Regions from separate parts of the Paenibacillus sp. FSL P2-0173 genome, predicted to be linked through region 1. Evidence: riboswitches for the same ligand, from Rfam matches in the RefSeq annotation. Region 1 holds a riboswitch; each other region holds the start of a gene.
What was found. A riboswitch is a leader RNA that binds a small molecule or an ion and turns the genes downstream of it on or off. The one in region 1 is predicted to bind glycine.

Region 2: linked by a shared signal. The riboswitch ahead of gcvT (glycine cleavage system aminomethyltransferase GcvT) and the one ahead of MKX30_RS08450 (alanine/glycine:cation symporter family protein) in region 1 are both predicted to bind glycine.
Region 3: linked by a shared signal. The riboswitch ahead of sdaAB (L-serine ammonia-lyase, iron-sulfur-dependent subunit beta) and the one ahead of MKX30_RS08450 (alanine/glycine:cation symporter family protein) in region 1 are both predicted to bind glycine.

The regions. Positions count from the first base shown of each region.
Region 1 is NZ_JBBOYK010000001.1:1,917,790-1,922,680, forward strand. It holds gene MKX30_RS08445 (iron-containing alcohol dehydrogenase) at 1-1,162, shown strand, start outside; gene MKX30_RS08450 (alanine/glycine:cation symporter family protein) at 1,220-2,638, opposite strand; glycine riboswitch at 2,798-2,892, opposite strand; glycine riboswitch at 2,911-2,987, opposite strand; gene MKX30_RS08455 (glycoside hydrolase family 1 protein) at 3,160-4,617, opposite strand; gene MKX30_RS08460 (LacI family DNA-binding transcriptional regulator) at 4,831-4,891, shown strand, end outside.
Region 2 is NZ_JBBOYK010000001.1:1,745,125-1,750,015, forward strand. It holds gene MKX30_RS07655 (PTS mannitol transporter subunit IICB) at 1-1,141, opposite strand, end outside; gene gcvH (glycine cleavage system protein GcvH) at 1,519-1,917, opposite strand; glycine riboswitch at 2,311-2,409, shown strand; gene gcvT (glycine cleavage system aminomethyltransferase GcvT) at 2,587-3,687, shown strand; gene gcvPA (aminomethyl-transferring glycine dehydrogenase subunit GcvPA) at 3,816-4,891, shown strand, end outside.
Region 3 is NZ_JBBOYK010000004.1:710,475-715,365, forward strand. It holds gene MKX30_RS23070 (DUF6359 domain-containing protein) at 102-1,691, opposite strand; glycine riboswitch at 1,906-2,021, shown strand; gene sdaAB (L-serine ammonia-lyase, iron-sulfur-dependent subunit beta) at 2,233-2,922, shown strand; gene sdaAA (L-serine ammonia-lyase, iron-sulfur-dependent, subunit alpha) at 2,912-3,811, shown strand; gene MKX30_RS23085 (Ig-like domain-containing protein) at 3,882-4,891, opposite strand, start outside.

The DNA of each region.
Region 1 (4,891 bases):
CACATATTATAACCCCACCAAATTAATTTTTGGAGACAATCAAATTGAAGAACTCCAGCAGGAACTGCTGAATTACGGCAAAAACATTTTGCTGGTATATGGAGGCGGAAGTGTCAAACGAAATGGTCTATATGACCAGGTATTAAACGCGTTAGAACCGCTACATCTGAACATTCATGAATTGTCCGGCGTAGAACCGAATCCGCGCTTGTCCACCGTTAAGAAGGGTATCGACATTTGCCGAAATGAAAAAATCGACTTCTTACTTGCTGTAGGCGGTGGAAGCGTTATTGATTGCACCAAAGCCATCGCAGCAGGGGCTGAATATGACGGCGATGTGTGGGATATTATCAACAAAAAGCACATGCCGACCCAGGCTCTGCCATTCGGCACCATCCTCACACTCGCCGCCACCGGTTCAGAAATGAATCCGGATTCTGTTATCACCAACTGGGAAACGAACGAAAAATACGTATGGGGCAGCGCGGTAACGCATCCGAAATTCTCGATTCTGGACCCAAAAAACACCTTCTCTGTGCCACGTGATCAGACGGTATATGGCATGGTGGATATGATGAGCCATGTGTTTGAACAATATTTTCACAATGTTAAAAATACACCGTTGCAAGATCGTATGTGCTTTTCCGTGTTGCAAACCGTGATCGAAACTGCACCTAAGCTGCTGGAGGATTTGCACAACTACGAGCATCGTGAAACGATTTTATATGCCGGAACGATTGCCCTTAACGGAACACTACAAATGGGCTACTTCGGGGACTGGGCTTCGCATACGATTGAACATGCATTATCCGCTGTATATGATATTCCTCATGCTGGCGGTCTGGCGATCCTGTTCCCCAACTGGATGAGACATACGGTGGATCAGGATGCTGCACGCATGAAGCGGCTGATGCTCAGCATGTTTGATTTAGATACCACTGGTAAAACGGATAAGGAAATTGCTTTGGAGGGGATTGATCGCCTGAGTGCATTCTGGACAAGTCTCGGTGCCCCTTCCACCCTGGCCGATTACAATATTAATGATGAGCAATTGGAAAAAGTCGCAAACATTGCAGCCCGTGAAATGGAATACGGAGGCTTCGGTAATTATAAAAAGCTGAACCAAGAAGATATTTCAGCTATTTTGCACGCATCGTTATAACATTCAAAAGGGAGTGTCCTCAAGCCTGTGATGACTGAGGGCACTCCCTTTTGGAAATTATGAATTAACCGTTTGTCCTTTTTCTTCTACTTGGATAGCTGCCCCTACACTGGCACCTGCAAGAATGCCCTTTTTCTTACTAGAATTCAGAGAATCCATATAGGTTCGGGTTTCTGCGACTACAATTCCTGATAAGCCGAGCAGGGCAATCAGGTTCGGGAAAGCCATCATTGCGTTAAAGATATCTGCCAGCAGCCAAATCGCATCCAGTTTAATGAACGCGCCCCCGGCAACCAGTAGGATGAACAGATAGCGGTATGGCTTAATCCACTTGACCCCAAGCAAATATTCAACACAGCGTTCCCCGTAATAGTTCCAGCCGAGCATGGTGGTGAACGCAAACATAATCAGAATGATTGTGAGCAGTTCTGCCCCCAGCGGGAATGCGCTGGAAAATGCTTGCTGAGTCATCAGGCCCGCATCGGTAGGCCCGCTCCACACACCACTAACCAGTAGCGTCAACCCGGTCATCACACAAATAACCATCGTATCAATAAACACGCCTGTCATGGAAATTAGCCCTTGCTCCGCAGGCCATTTGGTTTTGGCAGCTGCGGCTGCAATCGGTGCGCTTCCCAATCCGGCCTCATTGGCAAAAATACCTCTGGCTACCCCACTTCGCATCGCCAGCATAATCGTAGCTCCGGCAAATCCGCCCGTTGCAGATGTAGTTGAAAATGCCGAATGGAGCACCAGCGCAATTGCGGCAGGTAGTTGGTCAGCAAACCGAATTAGTACGATGAGACAGATCAGTACGTACAAGCCTGTTTTAAAAGGAACGACCTTCGTCGATACCTTGGCAATGCTTTTGAGTCCTCCAATAGTAACAAGTCCTGTAAGGATAGCAATAATCAGTGCCGTTACAATGGGCGGAACGCCAAAACTATTTTCAGTCGAAGATACAATCGCTTTGACCTGCGGAAACGTTCCAATCCCGAACAACGCTACCAGCATGCCCGAAAAAGCAAACAGCATCGCCAGCGGTTTAAAACGGCGTCCCAGACCTTTCTCAATATAATACATCGGGCCGCCGGAAAATTGCCCATTCCGATCCTTCACCCGGTATTTTACCGCAAGTACACCTTCCGCATATTTCGTCGCCATCCCAAAAAAGGCTGCAACGACCATCCAGAACAAGGCACCCGGCCCGCCCAGCTTAATGGCTGTCGCTACGCCGACAATACTTCCTGTGCCAACTGTAGCCGCCAACGCTGTACTCAAAGCCGCAAAACTACTTACATCCCCGCTGCCTTCATTCGGGGCCTTACCGATCAGCTTGATCGCCAGGGGCAGGCGGAATACCTGCAGCATCTTCAAACGTATGGTCAGCCACAACCCCGTTCCCATGACAAGAATGATGAGAGGCGCCCCCCATATCCAACTGCTAATCGCTTCTAACACATGTACCAAATTCATTTCAACCCGCTCCTCCAGCATATTAGAAAACAAAAAAGAGTCAAATCCGCTGATTCGACTCCTGGAGAGGTTAAAGGCACGAAAAAATACAACCATCTTGCGCAGGTTTCTGCCTCTAATAGCTTATAAAAAAGCCTAGGGCATCCCCTGTCACAGGTTATTCGCGTCTCTGTCCTTTTGCCTGAGAGTTTAAGCAGATGTTCTCTGCGGTGCACCTTCGGCGCCCAATTAAGGGTCTCTCCAGAGTTCTGTCCGTTTACGGTCCCCGCTTGTTGCTGTAATCAGCCTAAGCACCTGAGAGTTTTGCCCCTTCGGTCGGAACTTTCGTTCCATCTCCCGCAAACATCAACCAGACATATGAAATTTTTATTTATTATACAGAAAACTTTCAGCTTATTACAAGTGAAAAGTTTGTGAAGCCCTCTGAAATAAATATTATTATTATGTCTATCAAAAAAGCGGGTACAGCAGATTGCATCCTTAGGATGTCCTCTGCTATACCCGCCCGAGAAAATTTGGAATTACAATTCTTCACCATTGGTTGCTATCACATTTTTATACCAGTTAAATGAGTCCTTTTTGGAGCGTTTGAGCGTTCCGTTACCGTCATCATCCAGATCAACGTAAATAAATCCGTAGCGCTTGGACATTTCGGAAGTAGACATGCTCACAAGGTCGATAGGACCCCAGCTGGTGTAACCAAGCAGATCAACACCGTCGGCAATTGCTTCCTTCATTTGAACAATATGCTGACGCAAGTAATCAATACGATATGTGTCATGCACAGAACCGTCTTCCTCTACCTTATCATAAGCACCTAGGCCATTTTCCACGATGAACAGTGGCTTTTGGTAGCGGTCATATAACGTGTTCAGCGTAACACGCAGACCGATCGGATCAATTTGCCATCCCCAGTCAGAGGACTGTAAATATGGATTTTTCACGCCGCCAATCAGGTTTCCTGCTGCTTTCTCGCCTTCTGGACCTGCAGATACGGTCAAGGTCATGTAGTAGCTGAATGAGATATAATCGACCGTGTTATTTTTTAAAATTTCGGCATCGCCTGGTTCTGTGTGTATAACAACATTATTTTCTTCAAAATAACGATTCATGTAGTTGGAATATTCCCCACGGGCATGCACATCCGTAAAGAACAGGTTCATCTGATTTTCATGCTGGGCTTTCAGTATATCCTCTGGGTTACACGTATGTGGGTAGCTTTCCAAACGAGCCAGCATACAGCCGATTTGAGAGCCCGGGATGATCTCATGTCCTCGTTTTGTCGCCAGTGCACTAGCTACAAATTGATGATGCAGTGCTTGGTATATCGCTTGCTGCTTGTTTTCTACGCGGTCAATGACCACCCCGCCACCAGTAAACGGACTCATGGTCATTACATTGATTTCATTAAAGGTCAGCCAGTATTTTACTTTATCCTTATAACGCGTGAACACAGTTTCGGCATAATTTACGTAGTGCTGTATAACTTCACGACCCAGCCAACCATTATACTTCTGAGTCAAACCCAGCGGTGTCTCATAATGTGACAATGTTACCAGCGGTTCAATACCATATTTGCGCAGCTCATCAAATACATTGTCGTAGAATTGCAGTCCCGCTTCATTCGGCTCGGCATCATAGCCATTTGGGAAAATCCGCGACCAGTTGATGGACATACGAAATACCTTAAAGCCCATTTCCGCGAACAATGCAATATCTTCTTTGTAGTGGTGGAAGAAGTCCACACCTTCACGTTTTGGAAAACGGGCATTGACTTTGCCTGCCAAAATGTCTTCGAGTCGCTCGGACGAAATCTCCATAGCATGATCGTTCTTGCGCTCTGCTTTGGGTACATAGGCAACCATGTCCGCACTGGACAATCCTTTTCCATCTACGTCAAAAGCACCTTCCAATTGGTTGGCTGCGGTTGCCCCGCCCCACAAGAAGTTTTTCGGAAATCCTTTTAGCGTCTTCGTCATGGTATAAAAACCTCTTTCCGTATTTAAGATTTTTACTTTGGTCAAGTAATCCCATCAAGTGCTGCAAATGTGAATCAATACCTAACGGTAACCGTTCTTCCTTTGAAAAGGATTGACAGATGCTTTAAAATAGACGTAATGCCTTCATAAGCATCCTAATCGTTGTAACGCGTTTCATGTCAAGTATTTTTTTCTTATGTGAGGAGAAGCACCATGTCGAATCTTGATCAAATTGCAAAACTGGCGGGCTTTTCCAAAGCTACGGTATCCAGAG
Region 2 (4,891 bases), 170 kb from region 1:
GATTATCTTCCATTACAGTGGCGTTAGCACTTGCACTCTTGCTTTGATTTTTCATATCTTTCAGGCGGGATGCAGCTTCCTCCAGCCCCTCTTCTTTTTGCTTACTAGTCTTGAGTAACACTGCGGCAACAGCAAAGGATACGACCGCAGCAGCGATCACCCCGCTCAGCATTGGCAAATATCCGCCTTTTGGCGTCATTAGAAAATAGGCGATGATGCTGCCCGGTGAAGGAGCAGCAACCAGTCCGGCACCTGTCAACATAAAACAGAAGGTTCCCACAACGCCCCCAGCTATAGCAGCAAGAATCAAAATCGGCTTCATCAAAATATAAGGGAAATAAATTTCATGAATCCCGCCGAAAAAATGAATGATGACCGCTCCAGGAGCCGATGACTTCGCAGAGCCTTTGCCGAACAGGCAGTAGGCTAGCAAAATACCGAGCCCCGGCCCAGGGTTGGATTCCAGCATAAACAGTACGGATTTTCCTGTTCTTGCAGCTTCCTCTAACGCAATCGGACTCAATACTCCGTGATTCAGCGCGTTGTTTAAAAATAATACTTTTCCGGGCTCAATAATGAGGTTGACAAGCGGCAATAGCCCTGCGTTCACGAGGAACTGTACCCCTGCCGACAACACTTGACTGATCATTTGTACAATCGGGCCAATCGCCACATGGGCAAGCAGCGCTAGAATGGCACCGATAATTCCGGCCGAAAAGTTATTGACCAGCATTTCAAAGCCTGATCTGACTTTGCCTTCAATGGCCTTGTCGAACTTCTTCAATATCCACGCAGCCAGCGGACCAGCTACCATCGCGCCCAGGAACATCGGGATATCGGCTCCCACTATGACACCCATCGTCATAATGGCACCAATCACACCTCCACGCTGTCCGTGAATCATCGTGCCCCCTGTATAACCGATCAGTAACGGCAACAAATAATTTTTCATCGGGTCAACCAATTGTGCAAAACCTTCATTCGGGAACCATCCGGTCGGAATAAAGAGTGCCGTAATCAGCCCCCACGCAATAAATGCTCCCATATTGGGCATAACCATACCGCTAAGAAAACGGCCAAAACGCTGTACGGCGACACGAGTGCCTCCTTTTGAACTTGGCTTTGCGTCCAATGTACTCATATTCAAATCCTCCTTGTAGGTAAGCATCACTACCTTTTCTTAAAATTCATACTAAATGACAGCGCTATCTTCATCAACGAAATGAAAACGTACTTTCGTCATGAACGTTGATGACAACATTTAAATTTAAATTATCCGGGAAGGTATTATACCTGCATAATTCTTCTTAATATGACCTGTAGCTATAGAAATTAGTCGAAAAACCGTGCTGGATTATGTATGATTCTTATATGGGGACAACCCTCTAAATCAGAATAAAACACGTAATTACGTTTGCAAAAAGACAAAAAAATAGCCGCTACGTCAAATCATAGCGACTATTTTATACAAAAATCGAGCAGACAAATAACCCTCTTACTCCATACTACAATGCTCCATTATTGCTCATCGGAAATCAACTGCTCATACTGATCCGCAGACAGTAGCTTGCCCAAGGCTTCCTCCACATCTTTATCCATCTCTACTTCGATCATCCAACCTTTTTCATAGGGAGATTCATTCACTAGCTCAGGTGTACTTTCCAGCGTTTCATTCACTTTTAGTATGGTTCCCGTCACCGGAGCAAAAAGGTCGGATACTGTCTTCACCGATTCAATCGTACCGATCTCCGCTCCCTGCTCAATCGTTGCTCCCGCCTCAGGTAATTCTACAAAAACAATATCACCCAGTTGATGCTGTGCAAAGTCTGTAATACCAATTCGTACCGTTCCATTCTCTGTCCGCTGAACCCACTCATGTTCGTCTGTATACCAAAGTTGCTGCTTTACTTCACCCATTCTGTTCCCCTCACTTCCATATGAATAAAATCGCTTTTGCTCACTGTACTAGACAGGTTAAGATTATGACAACAAGAACACTCATGTCAATAATACTAACAAAAATACTTCATATCACCTCATATAGCGTACTATATAAAAATATGATAGCTTATAACAAACGCTTACATATCCTTATTTATATATTAAATGTTTTTTCTATTGTTTTTGATGACATTTTTATTGACATTTTGAATGAATTTGCGTATTAATGGGTTATAGCAAATGCTTTGGGAAACACCCCGACAACTGCAAACGCGGATGAACGCGGAGGGAGAGACTGCCAAAAAGATTCGCATAGCTGTTGCCGCTTGTGAGACATAAGTGCACGCGAATCGGATCAAGTTGTTATCTGCAAAGCCAGGTAATATACCGTTGATCCCGAAGGTAGCGCCGAAGGAGTAAACCTGCATTGCAGGTGAATCTCTCAGGCAAAAGGACCTCTGCCGGACGCATCTCTGGAGAGCATTCGCTATTGGAGCGGATCACCCAAGGGGAAACCCGGTACATACCGGGGTAACTTTCTGGTATCAAGGACAGAGCTGAAAAAAAGAGTGTAGACTGCCGTCTATACGTTTTTTTCGGCCTGTCTTTTTTGTTTAGCCGATCACACCGGATAGGAGTGGAATAATGACTAATTTGCGAAAAACACCGCTATATTCGTCCTACGGGACGCAGTCTGGGGTTCGTTGTATTGACTTTGGCGGCTGGGAGCTCCCGGTTCAGTTTAGCGGCATTCAAAAGGAGCATGAGGCCGTCCGGCAACGTGCGGGTTTATTCGATGTATCGCATATGGGCGAATTTTTGGTTGAAGGCAAAGAAGCCGAAGCTTTTCTGCAAAGGGTGACCACGAATGATGTCAGCCAGTTGGAACCAGGTCAGGCACAATATTCACTCCTGTGTTACCCCGATGGAGGGGTAGTAGACGACCTACTTGTTTACTGCAAAGGACCGGAACGCTACATGCTCGTTGTGAACGCATCCAACATCGATAAGGATTGGGATTGGCTAATTCGCCATATGCCTGCATCCGTTCACATGGAGAATGTGTCTGATGCGATAGCATTGCTAGCGTTGCAAGGACCGGAGGCAGCACGTATTGCCGCAGCCGTGGCAGATACGGACATTACGAATCTGGCATCTTTCCGCTTCCATGAGAATGTGCCATTGTTCGGAGCAAAAGCACTTGTCTCACGAACCGGATATACGGGCGAAGACGGTTTTGAATTTTATATACCTGCTGCGGAAGCACCAGCCGTATGGGAGGGTTTGCTTCGTTCCGGTGAGTCGTATGGGCTGATTCCCGCTGGACTTGGTGCTCGGGATACACTACGCTTTGAGGCACGGTTGCCGCTATATGGTCAGGAGTTATCTGCCACGATTTCGCCACTCGAAGCTGGTCTAGGTTTCTTCGTCAAGCTGAATAAAGGAGATTTTATCGGTAGAGAAGCACTGCAACGTCAGAAAGAACAAGGGATTCCTCGCAAATTGATCGGGCTGGAAATGATTGATCGCGGTATCCCACGCGCCCATTACCCGGTATTCGCAGAAGGACAACACATTGGTGAGGTCACAACGGGGACTCAGTCGCCCACCTTGAAGCGTAATCTGGGCCTCGCCTTGGTGGACAGTCGTTTTAGCGCCCTCTCCACACCGTTGGAGGTTGAGATTCGTGGCAAACGCCTGCGTGCCGAGGTGGTGGCAGCACCCTTTTATAAACGCCCGCGCTGATCTTAAACTCTTTTTATTTCTATAAAGCAAATATGTCAGATATGAACTTCTGGGTTTTTCATCTCACACACTTTTTTATTAGCTAATTTACGATCTAAAATCTTGCTTTTCGAAAGGAGTCAGAACCTATGAAGCAGCATCGTTATCTCCCTATGACTGAACAGGATCAAACCGAAATGCTGCGTGTGGTGGGTGTATCATCTATTGATGATTTATTCAGTGACATTCCAGAGGCCATTCGATATCAAGGGGAACTGCCTCTCTCTTCTCGACTCGATGAGAAAGCCTTAACCCGCCACTTGGCCGAGCTGGCCGGACACAACGCCAATACAGACACACATGCCAGCTTCCTTGGCGCAGGAATTTATGATCATCATATTCCGTCCGTCATCCAGCACATCACTTCACGCTCGGAATTCTATACAGCCTACACCCCCTATCAGCCGGAAGTAAGCCAAGGCGAGCTACAAGCCATTTTCGAGTTTCAGTCGTATATTTGCGAATTGACGGGCATGGCTGTAGCTAATGCCAGCATGTACGACGGAGCGACTGCACTGGCGGAAGCGGGCTCACTGTCCGCCGCAGCTACCCGCCGTAAACAGCTTATCGTATCAAGGTCCGTCCATCCGGAGGCACGTCAGGTATTGGCAGCCTATGCACGCGGATTGGATTTGGACATCGTGGAGATCGGCTGTTCGGACGGCGTAACGGATGCTGATGCGCTAGCGGCAGCCGTATCGGAACAGACCGCGGCTGTTTTGGTCCAAAGCCCCAACTTTTTCGGAGCCGTGGAAAACCTGAAGCCGATGGCTGACCTCATCCATGCGCACAAAGGTCTTTTGGTCGTCAGTGCCAATCCACTAGCACTTGGCTTGCTGGAAACACCCGGCAAACAGGGCGCGGATATTGTGGTAGGAGACGCGCAGCCACTTGGCATCTCCTCTTCTCTCGGCGGTCCGACCTGTGGATACTTTGCCGTTTCTCAGGCACATATGCGCCGTATCCCCGGCCGTATTGTGGGTCAGACCACAGACCGCAACGGTAAACGCGGCTTCGTGCTGACCTTGCAAGCGCGGGAACAGCATATCCGCCGCGAAAAGGCCACCTCTAACATTTGCTCCAACCAAGCGTTGCTAGCTTTATCTGCATCTGTATACTTGTCTGTCATGGGTAGACAGGGGATCAAGGAAGTAGCCGAGCTAAA
Region 3 (4,891 bases), on a different contig from region 1:
CCAACCACAGGTTAATTTTCATCACAAAAAAAGTCGCCTGATCCCTCTGCAGGGATCAAACGACTAACTAATACCAGCTCACATTGAGCTTCTGGCGATAATTATGAAGCCGCTCCATAGGAGCCAGACTTGAACGTTCTAGGATCGTACCATTTGTAGCCTGCTGCTGGAGCAGACCAAGGCTCAGGCTGCGGTTCTGTGGAAGCCGCAGGCTCCTCAAATGGTAGAAGCTTCGTTGGCTGATCCAGAGTCAAACCTGCCACATCAGACAATTTCGTGTAGTCCTGCTTCCATGCAAGCCATTGAACCGTTTGCACCAGGAAGGTGGAATCATCCACTTCTTTAAAACCATCATATGTCTTCTTCGACTGTCCGTTTTCCTCACGCACATATTTCGGTGTAGCATCTTCTACAGGGGAAGAATCACCGATGAACGCTGCCTTGCCTTGACCTACCTTGGAAATAGCAGCATAAGGTCCTTCCGCACGGCCCCCGCCGTTATAAACTCCCTGGTCTACCGCATTACCCCATTTTTTCGTGCCTGAAGGGATATAAGCAATGCCTTTAGCCTTGGTAGGATCAATAATAGCCAGCGTAGATCCTGCATGCATTGCAATCGAGCGCACACCCTTGGTAATGCCGAAAGATTGATCTGCGGCTACAATGTCGGTAGCATTCACATCACCCAGCGCATTGTAACGGAAACGAACGCCAAAGTTGGCCGCCAGCCAATCGGAGCTTGTTAATCCTTGCATCGCCGGTGATGCAGCTTCTTCTGCAGTCATGCCCTTGGCCGGATTAGTATAGGCTCCACGACGGTAACCATTCATAACCTCGGAGGAATCCCAACGGTTTTTGTTACGGTCCGCATTATAATGATCGGAGATGAAGAAGACGCTCCCCCCGCTATTCACGTATTGCAGCAGGGCAGCCTGCTCGGATGCCTTAAAGGCAACATTCGCTTCACCAATAATGAACACATCATATTGGCGTAACTTATCATATGTTATAGCCTGCTCTCCATAAGTAAAAGGAATGGGACGATTCAATTGGTCTACCGTAAAGCCTACATTACGCAGTCCATTGGCAAAGTCGGAGAAGGCGCCTTCAATGACCCAATCTGCTGCACCAGCGGTCTGTGCGTGCGTATTATCGAACAGCACCTTTTTGCCTTTTCCATCCGGCAGTGTAGTACCGGGTTGACCCGGGTTGCCAGGTTCGCCTGGTTCCCCCGGCTCGCTTCCGCTCACCAGTTCAACAGCACTTGGACTTTTCACTCCACCAAAATTATTGTAGGCGCCGAGTGTACCCGTCACACGAATTTTGCTGCCGATCAGCTCAGGATGGCCTGATAGCCCATATTGCCCTCTGTACGCTGAAGTCAGCTGTACATCCAACAGATTAGACGTATTACGTTCATTTGCCTGATCGGCAATCAGTACGTTAAAATCATTCGCGAACGGGGAAGAAAAGTTAGCCGTTTTCGATCCGGTAGCATGTCCGACGATGTAACCTTCCACCGTCACCGTACCTCCACTGCTTTGGCGCTGAAGTGCTTCGGCTACTGTCAATGCTCCCTCCGCCTTGACCTGACCGAATGGAACGAAGATCCCAATCAGCAGTGATACGATCGCTGCTAGATGCAACATCCCTTTTAAGCGTGAACCTGTGAATCGCAAGCCTTTTACCATACGTCAATATCCCTCCTATGATTTCCATAAATATACTTGTCCTTTATCAGATTAGCCGCCAATCTTCTAATTCCTTCCTGGTTTCATCCATAATTATGTAAATTTTAATCTTTTTTATTGGAAACGCACCTGTTTATGTAAAAATTAAACCTGTGATTGACACCGAGCACGGCATACATTACGCTAAGGAAGACATGTAGAACGGTATACGCGAATGAAGATGACGGGAGAGTCTGTCCAGGGAGCCTACACTCTGGCGGCACCGAAGGAGCAAGACGTCAGCACCCGGCTGACGGATAATCTCTCAGGTCCATGTATCGTCATCTGACGCAACTCTGGAGAGAGCGCAAGCCACCCAAGGGGTAAGGCGGTAAGAACACCGCACGAAACTCTCAGGTAACGAGGACAGAGATAAGGGAAACTTCCTTATCCTGTCCTTTTTTGTGCTCACATTGTGCGTCAGCATTAGGAACCGTCATAACCGCGCAAAGACGCGGAAATACCATATAGTATGGTATTAGAACATACAGGGGGCCACACCATGCGTTTCAAAGATGTATTTTCTATTATCGGTCCGGCCATGACCGGACCTTCCAGTTCACACACCGCAGGCGCGGTGCGGCTCGCACGCGTTGCCCGGCACTGGCTCGGGGCGCAGCCTGACCGTACCCGCATGACACTGTACGGCTCCTTTGCCGATACGTATAAGGGACACGGTACAGACCTGGCGCTCATCGCAGGGCTGCTTAATTACGATACGGACGATCACCGGATTCCGGATGCCGAGCAATGGGCAGAGCAAGCCGGGATGGCCGTGGAATTCGCCGTCAGCGGACTCCCCGCGCCTCATCCGAACACTGTCCGTTTCGAGCTGTGGAAGGGCGAGGATCAGCGCACACTGTTGGGCTCCTCCATCGGCGGCGGCAGCATCCATGTCCAGCAGCTTAACGAATTCCGGGTCAATCTGACCGGGGAGCTGCCTACGCTGGTGCTTCTCCACTCGGATAAGCCCGGTACATTGGGCGCGATAACTTCAGCGCTGGGCGCGGCCCACATTAACATTGCCTATATGCACGTAGATCGCAAAGGCCGGGATGGTGAAGCACTCACCGCCATTGAAACGGACAGTTCTGCTCCAGCTGAACTGATTGCGGAACTGCGTTCTTTACCTCATATGTATGAAATTAAGATGATTAATTTGAAAAAAGGAGCTGAATCCGATGCGGTTTAGCCATCTGCATGAAATCAGCGCTTTATGCGCTGAAGAATCCACCACAATTGGCCGCTTGATGATTCAAGAGCAGGTACAAGAGACGAATACAACGGAGGAAGAAATCTTTCGCCAAATGTCTGATTATTATGAAGTCATGAAGGAAGCCGTTCATCGCGGTCAGACACAAGACACCGTATCCCGCAGTGGATTGACGGGCGGTGACGGCAAGCGCCTAGCCGAGTATCTGCGGTCAGGGGAAACCTGCTCCGGCGATGCCTCCGCGCTCGCCATGGCTTATGCCCTCTCTGTGTCGGAGGTTAATGCATCCATGGGTCGCATTGTCGCCACGCCTACCGCAGGCTCATGTGGGGTTATCCCTGGTGTGTTCATCAGTGCGCAGGAGCGGTTCGGCTGGGATGATGAGCATATGGTGAACGGCCTGTTCGCCGCTGGAGCCATTGGCTACGTGATCGCCAACAACTCCTTCATTTCTGGCGCGGAGGGAGGCTGTCAGGCTGAGATTGGTTCAGCTATCGGGATGGCTGCTGGCGCTATGGTCGAGCTGCGTGGTGGTACGCCTGAACAGGCTGTTCACGCCGTGGGCCTCGCTCTTAAGAACACACTCGGCCTGATTTGCGACCCCGTCGCTGGACTCGTGGAGATTCCGTGCATCGTGCGCAACGGGCTGGGAGCCGTGACTGCGCTTGCCGCAGCGGATATGGCTTTGGCGGGTGTGCGCAGCGCTATTCCGTCTGACGAAGTCATTGACGTGATGCTTGAAGTCGGCAGTGCGATGCCGTCGAAGCACCGCGAGACCGCCAAAGGCGGCTTGGCTCAGACGCCGACTGGCAAGCGTTTGACCGAATCACTTACACGCAACACACCGACCAAGAAGGATAAGTCATAATTTATAAGCGGTAGCCTCCTTAAAAAAAAGAGCAAGCATGTCGTCCTTGGACGTATGCTTGCTCTCTTTTTTACTGAACGGTTACCTGTATCTTCGTCATTTTACCTGCATATTTCACAGTAATTACTGCTTTGCCCTTGCCCTGTGCCTTAATGTTACCGTCTTTGACGGTCGCAACAACAATTCTGGACGAGGACCAGACAGCCGGTTTGGAAACATCCTTCTCCGACTCATCCTTATACGTGGCTGTAGCCGTAACCTTGGCCAGCTGTCCTGCCTTCAAATTCAAAGCAACTTCGTCTGTTTGCAGGTATTTAAGCGTATCAACATCCACGGGTACGCTGATTACCTTCCCGCCAAACTTCGCCTGAATGTTAGCTTTACCGTAGCTAACCGCAGTAACCTGACCCTTTTTAACAGTGGCTACCTTATAATTAGACGTTTTCCATTCAGCTTGGGCCGTAACGTCCTTTTCTTTACCATCACTCGATTTAACCACAATCGCGATGGTTTTTTGATCTCCGGATTTAAGTGACAACGCGATTGCATCCGCTTCAATCTTTTGCGCTACGTCCACTTCTACCGTAAACGTAATGTTTTGCTTGCCATATGAAGCAGTCACCGTTGCCTTACCGCTACCATTCGCTTTGATCAAACCTTCGCTAACTTCAACCACTTTTACATTGCTCGTTGTCCAGGTGGCGTCCTTGGTTACATCTGTTTTTGTACCGCCACTCTTAACTCCTGTTACTTTCAGTTGCTTCGTTTCCTGAGCACCAAGCGCAATTACACGCGAGTCTGTTTCCAGACGGTCTACAAGGCCTACTTGTACGTTAATCGTCAGTTTTTTGCCATTATAGGTCGCTGTAATAACCGCTTTACCAGCGGATTTACCCGTAATCGTTCCTTTGGACACAGAAGCAATATCTTCCGCGCTTGAAGCCCATTCTGCATCCTGTGTTACATCTTCCTTACGCCCATCCGCATAAGTAGCCGTCAAAGTTGCAGTATAGTCCTCATCAATATCAATCGTTGCCGTTTTGGAGGACAGAGACAGATCACCGGGTACATTTACGGATA